3 regions of the Paenibacillus sp. FSL R7-0333 genome follow, and region 3 is predicted to be linked to each of the others. Evidence: a T-box and tRNA genes for the amino acid it is inferred to sense, from the RefSeq annotation. Region 3 holds a T-box; the other regions hold tRNA genes.
What was found. A T-box is a leader RNA that pairs with one kind of tRNA and senses whether it is charged. The one in region 3 lies ahead of MKY86_RS27110 (glutamine--tRNA ligase/YqeY domain fusion protein), so its partner is inferred to be a tRNA-Gln.
Positions count from the first base shown of each region.

Region 1 (3,250 bases), 190 kb from region 3:
TGGCTCCTATGAGTGTCATATCCCGAATTACAGAACAAGGATTGGTCAGCATCATTCCAATACATGATCATATCTATCGAGTCTTGATGATCGATATGGAGAGACGTAACGTCTCCAAGGATGAGAGCGTTACATTGGAAGAGTTTCGTTCATCGCTCATCCGTACGACCGGAAGCGACCTGGGATTGAACGATGTGAAATGGATGTCCCGATTTGGAAATGCTACACGGCAAGCGGGACGCTATCGGAATGGTAGATTGTTCTTGGCGGGAGATTCGGCGCACATTCATTTTCCCGCTGGTGGACAGGGAATGAACGTCGGCTTACAAGAAGCGATGAACCTAGGCTGGAAGCTTGCAGGAGCAATCAAAGGCTGGGCTCCAGACTGGCTATTAGACAGTTATCATGCCGAACGTTTTCCATGGAATACGGCCTTGCTCCGGAATACCGAGGTCCAAACCCTGCTTCTGGACGTGACGCCTCTCATCACGGAGCTGCGAAGCATGCTGGCTAATCTGATTCAAATACCGGAGGCTAATTATCAAATCGCTGCACAAATTTCCGCCCTGGACGTACATTATGCACCCGACGCTGAAGCGCGTTCCCATCCTTTAAACGGGAAACGTTTCAAAGATCTAAGCTTAAAGCTGAAAGACGGGCAATTAATTAACTCCTATCCACTCCTGCACAAAGGTACTTTTCTTCTGTTGCATTTCCATTCTAATGAACAGAATAGCGGTCAATGGGAAACGTATAGCAACCTTCAAGTTGTACATGCCTCTTTAGCTGAGGCTGACGCGGATTGGAACGACGTCCACACGGCGCTTATTCGGCCGGATGGACATATTGCCTGGGCGATTTCTCTATCCGATCCAAATCCAATTCAAACCATAAAAGAAGGAATCATTCGCTGGTGTGGAGACATTACCGTGTAGTAATTCGGGATAAACTAAAATCACGCAGTGTTGTCTTGCTAGGATCGAAGCCAAGGAACTCCCGGTGGCGCTCGTTATCCATGACCGGCCGGCGGAGTTGGCGACTGGAGGAACTTTTGCGGTAGGGGAAATGATCCAGAAAAATAAGAACAGCCCATTAGATTTTTCATCTAATGGGCTGTTCTTACTAAAAATAATACCGGCGAGAGGACTCGAACCTCCACGGTTTCCCACTCGATTTTGAGTCGAGCGCGTCTGCCATTCCGCCACGCCGGCGTATACATATATAATTTCCAGAAAAAAAATAATGGAGGTGCCACCCAGATTTGAACTGGGGATAAAGCTTTTGCAGAGCTTTGCCTTACCACTTGGCTATGGCACCACATGAAATGGAGCGGACGACGGGAATCGAACCCGCGACCCTCGCCTTGGCAAGGCGATGCTCTACCGCTGAGCCACGTCCGCATATAATGGCTGGGGATATAGGAATCGAACCTATGAATGACGGAGTCAAAGTCCGTTGCCTTACCGCTTGGCTAATCCCCAATATATTTTTTAAAAGAAAATGGGGCGACCGATGGGTCTCGAACCCACGAATGCCGGAACCACAATCCGGTGCGTTAACCCCTTCGCCACGGTCGCCATGTGAAGCTTTTAAGTTGTATTGCTATGTAATTCTTATAAAAGAAATGGGGCGACCGATGGGTCTCGAACCCACGAATGCCGGAACCACAATCCGGTGCGTTAACCCCTTCGCCACGGTCGCCATATGATTCTTTTATATGAAATTACTTGGCAGGGGCAGCAGGAATTGAACCCACACCAACGGTTTTGGAGACCGTTGTTCTACCTTTAAACTATGCCCCTAAAAAATGGTGGAGGCTGATGGATTCGAACCACCGAACACGTACGTGAGCAGATTTACAGTCTGATGCGTTTGGCCACTTCGCTAAGCCTCCACGGTATGGTGCCGGCGAGAGGACTTGAACCCCCAACCTACTGATTACAAGTCAGTTGCTCTACCAATTGAGCTACACCGGCATATTAAGTTGTGTATGGTGGCGCGGGAGGGAATCGAACCCCCGACACAAGGATTTTCAGTCCTTTGCTCTACCGACTGAGCTACCGAGCCATAAAAGTATTTTTGTAAAGATGGCGGAACCGACGGGATTCGAACCCGCGATCTCCTGCGTGACAGGCAGGCATGTTAGGCCAACTACACCACGGTTCCAAATTGGTTGCGGGGGCAGGATTTGAACCTGCGGCCTTCGGGTTATGAGCCCGACGAGCTACCGGGCTGCTCCACCCCGCGTCATTGAACAAAATCTATTCGATTAAGATAGATGGTGGAGGCTGAGGGGTTCGAACCCCCGACCCTCTGCTTGTAAGGCAGATGCTCTCCCAGCTGAGCTAAGCCTCCATGTATCAGTTCAAAAAAAATGGTGACTCGTATGGGATTCGAACCCATGTTACCTCCGTGAAAGGGAGGTGTCTTAACCCCTTGACCAACGAGCCATGCTGTGTAAAAAGTATTGCTACGGAGAGAGAGGGATACTCTTCACTTCGTTACGAGATTGCGAAGCAGTGCTAACGAAGCCTATGCTCCAACGAACCACTTAGGGTTCTCATCCCTATTCAAAGAAGTATTGCTACGGAGAGAGAGGGATTCGAACCCTCGAGACGCTTGTGGCGCCTACACGATTTCCAATCGTGCTCCTTCGGCCAAACTCGGACACCTCTCCATATGGCTCCCCGAACAGGACTCGAACCTGTGACAACTCGATTAACAGTCGAGTGCTCTACCAACTGAGCTATCAGGGAATATACATATCAGACTTGATCGCCTGAAAACTGAATCCGAAACGAATCTGCGAATTATTTTTTGGATAAGCCCTCGACCGATTAGTATTGGTCAGCTCCATGCATTGCTGCACTTCCACCTCCAACCTATCTACCTCGTCGTCTTCAAGGGGTCTTACATACTGGGAAATCTCATCTTGAGGGGGGCTTCACGCTTAGATGCTTTCAGCGCTTATCCCGTCCGTACGTAGCTACTCAGCCATGCTCCTGGCGGAACAACTGATGCACCAGCGGTACGTCCATCCCGGTCCTCTCGTACTAAGGACAGCTCCTCTCAAATTTCCTGCGCCCACGACAGATAGGGACCGAACTGTCTCACGACGTTCTGAACCCAGCTCGCGTACCGCTTTAATGGGCGAACAGCCCAACCCTTGGGACCTACTTCAGCCCCAGGATGCGATGAGCCGACATCGAGGTGCCAAACCTCCCCGTCGATGTGGACTCTTGGGGGAGAT
Region 1 is NZ_JBBOBZ010000001.1:6,215,624-6,218,873, forward strand. Features, by position in the region: gene MKY86_RS26295 (monooxygenase) at 1-935, shown strand, start outside; tRNA gene MKY86_RS26300 (tRNA-Leu) at 1,133-1,211, opposite strand; tRNA gene MKY86_RS26305 (tRNA-Cys) at 1,244-1,317, opposite strand; tRNA gene MKY86_RS26310 (tRNA-Gly) at 1,326-1,400, opposite strand; tRNA gene MKY86_RS26315 (tRNA-Gln) at 1,407-1,481, opposite strand; tRNA gene MKY86_RS26320 (tRNA-His) at 1,502-1,577, opposite strand; tRNA gene MKY86_RS26325 (tRNA-His) at 1,626-1,701, opposite strand; tRNA gene MKY86_RS26330 (tRNA-Trp) at 1,729-1,802, opposite strand; tRNA gene MKY86_RS26335 (tRNA-Tyr) at 1,809-1,894, opposite strand; tRNA gene MKY86_RS26340 (tRNA-Thr) at 1,901-1,976, opposite strand; tRNA gene MKY86_RS26345 (tRNA-Phe) at 1,992-2,067, opposite strand; tRNA gene MKY86_RS26350 (tRNA-Asp) at 2,089-2,166, opposite strand; tRNA gene MKY86_RS26355 (tRNA-Met) at 2,171-2,247, opposite strand; tRNA gene MKY86_RS26360 (tRNA-Val) at 2,280-2,355, opposite strand; tRNA gene MKY86_RS26365 (tRNA-Glu) at 2,376-2,450, opposite strand; tRNA gene MKY86_RS26370 (tRNA-Ser) at 2,588-2,677, opposite strand; tRNA gene MKY86_RS26375 (tRNA-Asn) at 2,681-2,756, opposite strand; rRNA gene MKY86_RS26380 (23S ribosomal RNA) at 2,818-3,250, opposite strand, start outside.
Region 1: it encodes a tRNA-Gln, which carries the amino acid that the T-box ahead of MKY86_RS27110 (glutamine--tRNA ligase/YqeY domain fusion protein) is inferred to sense. The anticodon was not compared.

Region 2 (3,250 bases), 5.8 Mb from region 3:
TCAAGATGAGATTTCCCAAGTCAGTAAGACCCCTTGAAGACGACGAGGTAGATAGGTTGGAGGTGGAAGTGCAGCAATGCATGGAGCTGACCAATACTAATCGGTCGAGGGCTTATCCAAATTTCTAACACGCAGATTCGTTTCGGATTCAGTTTTCAGGAATCAAATTCCTGAAGCATTTACGCTGTAAATGCCCGTTTGGTGGCGATAGCGGAGGGGTTCCACACGTACCCATCCCGAACACGACCGTTAAGCCCTCCAGCGCCGATGGTACTTGGACCGAAGGGTCCTGGGAGAGTAGGACGCCGCCAAGCGGACCATCCACACACATTGTGGTATTTTTTTTGTCCTAATTGGTTACATATTCCCTGATAGCTCAGTTGGTAGAGCACTCGACTGTTAATCGAGTTGTCACAGGTTCGAGTCCTGTTCGGGGAGCCATATGGAGAGGTGTCCGAGTTTGGCCGAAGGAGCACGATTGGAAATCGTGTAGGCGCCACAAGCGTCTCGAGGGTTCGAATCCCTCTCTCTCCGTAGCGTTACTTCCCTGAATAGGGATGAGAACCCTCAGTGGTTCGTTGGAGCCTAAGCTTCGATAGCACTACATCTCAATCTCGTAACGAAGTGAAGAGTATCCCTCTCTCTCCGTAGCAATACTTTTTACACAGCATGGCTCGTTGGTCAAGGGGTTAAGACACCTCCCTTTCACGGAGGTAACATGGGTTCGAATCCCATACGAGTCATATATGGAGGCTTAGCTCAGCTGGGAGAGCATCTGCCTTACAAGCAGAGGGTCGGGGGTTCGAACCCCTCAGCCTCCACCATCTATCTTTAACCGAATAGATTTTATTCAATGACGCGGGGTGGAGCAGCCCGGTAGCTCGTCGGGCTCATAACCCGAAGGCCGCAGGTTCAAATCCTGCCCCCGCAACCAATCCCCACAAAGTGAAGAGATGCTCTGTAGCATATTCCGAATACTTTCCGGGGGCCCCAAAACCTTTTATTCTGGAACCGTGGTGTAGTTGGCCTAACATGCCTGCCTGTCACGCAGGAGATCGCGGGTTCGAATCCCGTCGGTTCCGCCATTTTAGTGGCGTAAGGGATGAGAAATCCCTGGGTTCGTTGAAGCATAGGCATCGTAAGGAATACTTCGCAATCTCGTAACGGAGTGAAGAGTATCCCGCCCTGTTCCGCCATTTTAATGGCGTAAGGGATGAGAAATCCCTGGATTGAGCATCCTATATCTCGAAGTATAGAGTATCCATCCGATTCCGTAGTATTTTGCTAATTATAATATTGGGGATTAGCCAAGCGGTAAGGCAACGGACTTTGACTCCGTCATTCATAGGTTCGATTCCTATATCCCCAGCCATCTTTTTTGGATTGTTTCTCTTATGAGAGCCATTAGCTCAGTTGGTAGAGCACCTGACTTTTAATCAGGGTGTCGAAGGTTCGAGTCCTTCATGGCTCACCATTTTCTTGTAACGTGTGCGCGTGTGGCGGAATGGCAGACGCACCAGACTTAGGATCTGGCGTTTCACGACGTGGGGGTTCAAGTCCCTTCACGCGCACCATGTTTTTGCGGACGTGGCTCAGCGGTAGAGCATCGCCTTGCCAAGGCGAGGGTCGCGGGTTCGATTCCCGTCGTCCGCTCCATATAGATTTTGCGCCCTTAGCTCAGCTGGATAGAGCGTTTGACTACGAATCAAAAGGCCGGGAGTTCGAATCTCTCAGGGCGCGCCATTTTTATTAACGGGATGTAGCTCAGCTTGGTAGAGCACCTGGTTTGGGACCAGGGGGTCGCATGTTCAAATCGTGTCATCCCGATATTTCATTTCACCTATGCGGGTGTAGTTCAATGGTAGAACTTCAGCCTTCCAAGCTGATAGCGTGGGTTCGATTCCCATCACCCGCTTATATCTGTATCACGTGAGTCTGTCATCCCTATGGGGAAGGCGGACTTTTTTTGCTATTTGGAAATGTATGCGAAAAACGGAACACAATGTGATGGAGGGAAGGTGAATGACCGAATGTAATCGAAAAACCGAACACATAGAAAGCAGAGTATCTGTGAGCCAGAGCGCTAAGGGCTGTAGCTGTCAAATGGCCGTCAGAAGTCAGGGAGATGGAGAAAAGTGAGCTTCGTATACGAGTGGTATAGAGGCACCAGTAGTATCATTCACCCGCTAGGGTGATTTTGTTGTAAGGGCCCGGATGTTGCAATAGTATGGGAGGGCGTTATGTTTCTATAGAACTGATATAGTATAACTATTGGACTATTGGATCATAGGCAACACTTACTTGGAAGCTGAGGAGCATTTGTTATGACAGACAAAGTAATACGGATTTTCAGAATCATTAACGCCATTCAGTCGAACCCGGGGATTACCGCAGCAGACTTGGCCTTTAGGTGCGAGGTGAATATTAGAACGATCTACAGGGATCTTGAGGTGATCAGCCACTTTGCACCGGTTACGAATGAGGGAAGAGGCACGGGCTACCGGTTCATGGGTAAATTCTTTTTATATCCGCTGGATTTCTCGGAGCAGGAGTCGCTGGCGTTCTCTTTGCTGCCTTCTGTGCTGAATCCGGATAGAATCCCGCCGGGTTTTCATTCTGCTTATGACAAGGTGATGGGGACTCATCTGAAGGAGAAATCGCGGCAGAATGGCCTGCTGGAGAATATCGCGGATATTATTCAAATGGGTACCCCGGCCTACCGCAAGGAGAGCCGGAACTTCCTGCAGCCGCTTATTGGAGCCATTCTGGAGCAGCGCAGCATCCGGACGGTATATCACTCGCAGTCACGCAACGCCACTACAGCGCGGAAGATTGATCCTTATTATCTGATCCCGCGGGATCAGCGCTTTTATCTGATTGGTTATTGCCATCTGAAGGGCGCAATTCGTACGTTCCGGATCAGCCGGTTTGAGCAGGTCGAGATGACGGCTTCCACTTTTGATAAGGGAAATTTCAATATTAAAAAATATCTGAAAAATACCTGGTCGATCAACCGGGGGACCCGGAATGTCACGTTCAAGGTACGGTTCGATCCGGAGGTGGCGCGTTACATTAAGGAAGAGGAGCTGTTCGTACAGCCGCGGATGAGCGAAGAATGCGATGGAACGCTGCTGTTCGAGGTCACGGTTAACAATGAGAAGGAGTTCATCAAGTGGATTCTGCAGTATGGCCCGAATGCTGAGATTCTAGAGCCGGAGTCGGCCAGGGAGCGCTTGAAAGAGCAACTGGA
Region 2 is NZ_JBBOBZ010000001.1:641,400-644,649, forward strand. Features, by position in the region: rRNA gene MKY86_RS02650 (23S ribosomal RNA) at 1-120, shown strand, start outside; rRNA gene rrf (5S ribosomal RNA) at 198-314, shown strand; tRNA gene MKY86_RS02660 (tRNA-Asn) at 366-441, shown strand; tRNA gene MKY86_RS02665 (tRNA-Ser) at 445-534, shown strand; tRNA gene MKY86_RS02670 (tRNA-Glu) at 672-743, shown strand; tRNA gene MKY86_RS02675 (tRNA-Val) at 749-824, shown strand; tRNA gene MKY86_RS02680 (tRNA-Met) at 858-934, shown strand; tRNA gene MKY86_RS02685 (tRNA-Asp) at 1,008-1,085, shown strand; tRNA gene MKY86_RS02690 (tRNA-Gln) at 1,298-1,372, shown strand; tRNA gene MKY86_RS02695 (tRNA-Lys) at 1,399-1,474, shown strand; tRNA gene MKY86_RS02700 (tRNA-Leu) at 1,491-1,574, shown strand; tRNA gene MKY86_RS02705 (tRNA-Gly) at 1,582-1,656, shown strand; tRNA gene MKY86_RS02710 (tRNA-Arg) at 1,667-1,743, shown strand; tRNA gene MKY86_RS02715 (tRNA-Pro) at 1,754-1,827, shown strand; tRNA gene MKY86_RS02720 (tRNA-Gly) at 1,845-1,915, shown strand; gene MKY86_RS02725 (helix-turn-helix transcriptional regulator) at 2,325-3,250, shown strand, end outside.
Region 2: it encodes a tRNA-Gln, which carries the amino acid that the T-box ahead of MKY86_RS27110 (glutamine--tRNA ligase/YqeY domain fusion protein) is inferred to sense. The anticodon was not compared.

Region 3 (3,250 bases):
CAAAGTGCAGCCAACGCTTTACTCCCAACCCGATTTCTCTCCCACTTGTCGACCGTTAGCCTGGCAGACGCATACGCAATTCAGCGATCCTCCAGTAACAGGAGCACCGCTGCTTGTGTAACATTCTAAACTTTTTAAGAAATTAGCCTGGCATAGCCCGCACAACCCGCCAAATTCTAGATTCATCCACTACTTATTCGCTGCTGCTTACGTGTCCTGCGTTGCCCTTCCAGGTGTCCTTGAGCGGAACGATTCGGTTGAACACCAGCTTCTGAGCTGTGCTAAGCCTGCTGTCAATGCAGAAATAGCCGTGACGCAGGAACTGGTAGGTGTCCCCGGGCTGAGGGTTACCCGCAAGCGGCTCCAGCAGGCAATCCTTAAGCAGAGTTATCGAATTCGGATTGATGTATTCCTCCCAGCTCTCTCCTTCCTCCTTCGGCCCGTTGTTATCCGTCAGCAGCTGCTCATACAGGTATACGTCACTCTTCAGCGCATGAGCAGCCGAGACCCATTGCACAGTCCCCTTCACCTTCCGGCCGCTTAGAGTGCCGCCGCTGCGGGTCTCCGGGTCGTAGGTGCAGCGCAGCTCCAGAACCTCCCCCGTCTGAGCGTCCTTAATCACCTCGCTGCAGCGGATAATATAACCGCCCTTAAGCCGCACCTCGCCGCCTGGAACCAGTCTGCGGAAGCCCTTCACAGGCACCTCCATGAAATCGGCCCGCTCGATGTAGAGCGTGCCGGAGAACGGTACTTCTCTTGAACCCAGCTCGGCATTCTCAGGGTTGTTAGGGATCGGAAGCAGCTCAGAGGCCCCGGCGGCGTAATTGGTAAGCACGACCTTCAGCGGGTCCAGTACCGCCATGACCGCCGGCACCTTCGCCTTCAGGTCCTGTCTCAGGCAATGCTCCAGCAGCGAGAAATCCACCATCGTCGTATTGCGGACCATGCCGATCTCCCGTACGAAGGCCTCGATGCTCTCCGGCGTGAAACCCCGTCTGCGCAGCCCGCTGAGCGTAGGCAGGCGCGGATCATCCCAGCCGTCCACGAAGCCTCCGGCTACCAGTGCCCGGAGATGCCGCTTGCTTGTAACCACTCCGGTCAGGTTCACCCGGCCGAATTCCCTCTGTCTCGGCGGTTCCGGGGTGCCCAGCTCGTTCAGCACCCATTCGTACAGCGGCCGGTGATCCTTGAACTCGATCGAGCAGAGCGAATGCGTCACCCCTTCCAGCGCATCCTGAATCGGATGGGCGAAATCATACATCGGGTAGATGCACCAGGCAACGCCCGTGCGGTAATGCGCGGCATGAATAATCCGGTACAGCACCGGATCTCGCAAATTCATGTTCGGCGAGGCCATGTCGATCTTGGCCCGCAGCACTTTAGCGCCATTCGGATAGCTCCCCGCACGCATCTCCCGGAACAGCCGCAGATTCTCCTCCGGCGTTCGGCTGCGGTAAGGACTGTCCTTCCCCGGCTCGGTTAAGGTCCCCCGGTAAGCCGTTACCTCTGCTGCCGTCAGATCACAGACATAGGCTTTCCCCTTCAGAATGAGTGTCTCTGCCCTGTGGTAGATCTCCTCCGAATAATCCGAGCCGTAGTAGATGTGTTCCCCGGGACTGCAGCCCAGCCATTCAAGGTCACGGATGATTGCCTCCGCATATTCCTTATCCTCTTTGAGCGGGTTGGTATCATCGAAGCGCAGATGGAAGCGGCCGCCGTATTTACGGGCAATTTCCACATTTGTATGGATGGCAAAAGCACTTCCGATATGCAGATAGCCATTGGGCTCCGGCGGAAACCGGGTGCAGATCTCCCTGCTGAAGACTCCCGCCTCCACATCTTCTCTAATCAGCTTATCCATATAATTCTCCGGCATGGCCGGTGTGTTCTCATTCTCATTGGCAACTGTCATGATGATCTCCTCCTGTTATAGGTGGTACTACCTAAATTTCGGATACAAAAAAAGAACCTCACCTCCAAGACCGTAAGTCTTGGGGACGAAATTCTCGCGGTACCACCCCAGGTTCATTAATATGTCACCATATTAATCTCATCAAGTACGGCGCTGCCGTCCGGCAGGGCTTATACTCTAGCTCTGTAACAGGAGCTCCTGTCGTACCATCCCCGGCTGCTGCCTGGTTCCGGTAAGCCGCTCAGAGGCTTGTTTCCATCCAGTCTTCCCTGCTCCTTCACACCAGCCGGAGCTCTCTGTGAGGGAAGAACCTGAATGTACTCTTCTCGTCATCGCGTTTGCGTTATTGGATACAGAATAACAAAACTCACAACGGGTGTAAAGGGCTGCACCGGACTGCCGGGAGCAGCAGCCTAAGCCTCTGCCGGGTCCTGGCTTAGCGCCGCGAGCAGCTCCAGCGCTTCCTCATGCTCCGGCTCAATCAGCAGCGATCTGCGCGTATAATCCAGCGCCGCCTCATCATCCTCCTGCTCGTAGCTGCAGATTGCCAGGCAGTACAGCACGGTAATTACCGGCTCCTCCTCACTGGAGGCCAGCGAATGCTCCAGGAAGCGGCGGGATTCCCCGTACTGCTCCATCTCGAACAGCAGCAGGCCGCAGTCCAGCGCCAGATCATACTTTTGCGGCATCGGGTAGAAGCCCCGCCACATCCGGTCGATCCCCCGCTGAAGGTCCAGCAGCTCCTCGTCGCTGGCATCCGGCAGCAGCGCAGAGATCCGCTCGGCACTCTGAATGAACAGCTCCGCGTCATAGCCCCCCAGCCGCCAGAAGGCCAGGATCTGCTGCATGCCGATGGTGTCGTAATTCTTGTCGATCCACACCTTCAGGCTGAAGAAATCATCCGGCCCGAATCGCTCGACAAACCGCCGGTAGGCCAGCCGGGTATGCGGATGCAGCATCGGCTCCTCCAGCATCAGGATGCAGCCCACATTGAGATTCTTATAATGATGCTGCGTGAACTGGGATTGTGCGCCCTTCCGCTCAAAATAATGCACCAGCGCATGATAATTCGCTGTAAGCGAGATGCTTCCGTGATGAATCAGCTTCGGCGGCTCGGCGAACTCCCAGTTCTCCAGCCGGTGGTCTCCCTTATCGGCAGTGAGCAGCAGGAAGCTTCCCCGGGAGAGTGCACCCAGACGCTCCATACAGGACAGGGCTGCCTCCGGGAACAACACATGTGAATCCTCCAGCTTGTCCAGATAGAACGAGATCACTTCATGATAAGGATACGAGCTGTCCTCATAGCCCGCTGCACGCTTGTAATGGTATTCCGGCACC
Region 3 is NZ_JBBOBZ010000001.1:6,407,864-6,411,113, forward strand. Features, by position in the region: gene MKY86_RS27110 (glutamine--tRNA ligase/YqeY domain fusion protein) at 194-1,912, opposite strand; T-box leader at 1,991-2,254, opposite strand; gene MKY86_RS27115 (tetratricopeptide repeat protein) at 2,326-3,250, opposite strand, start outside.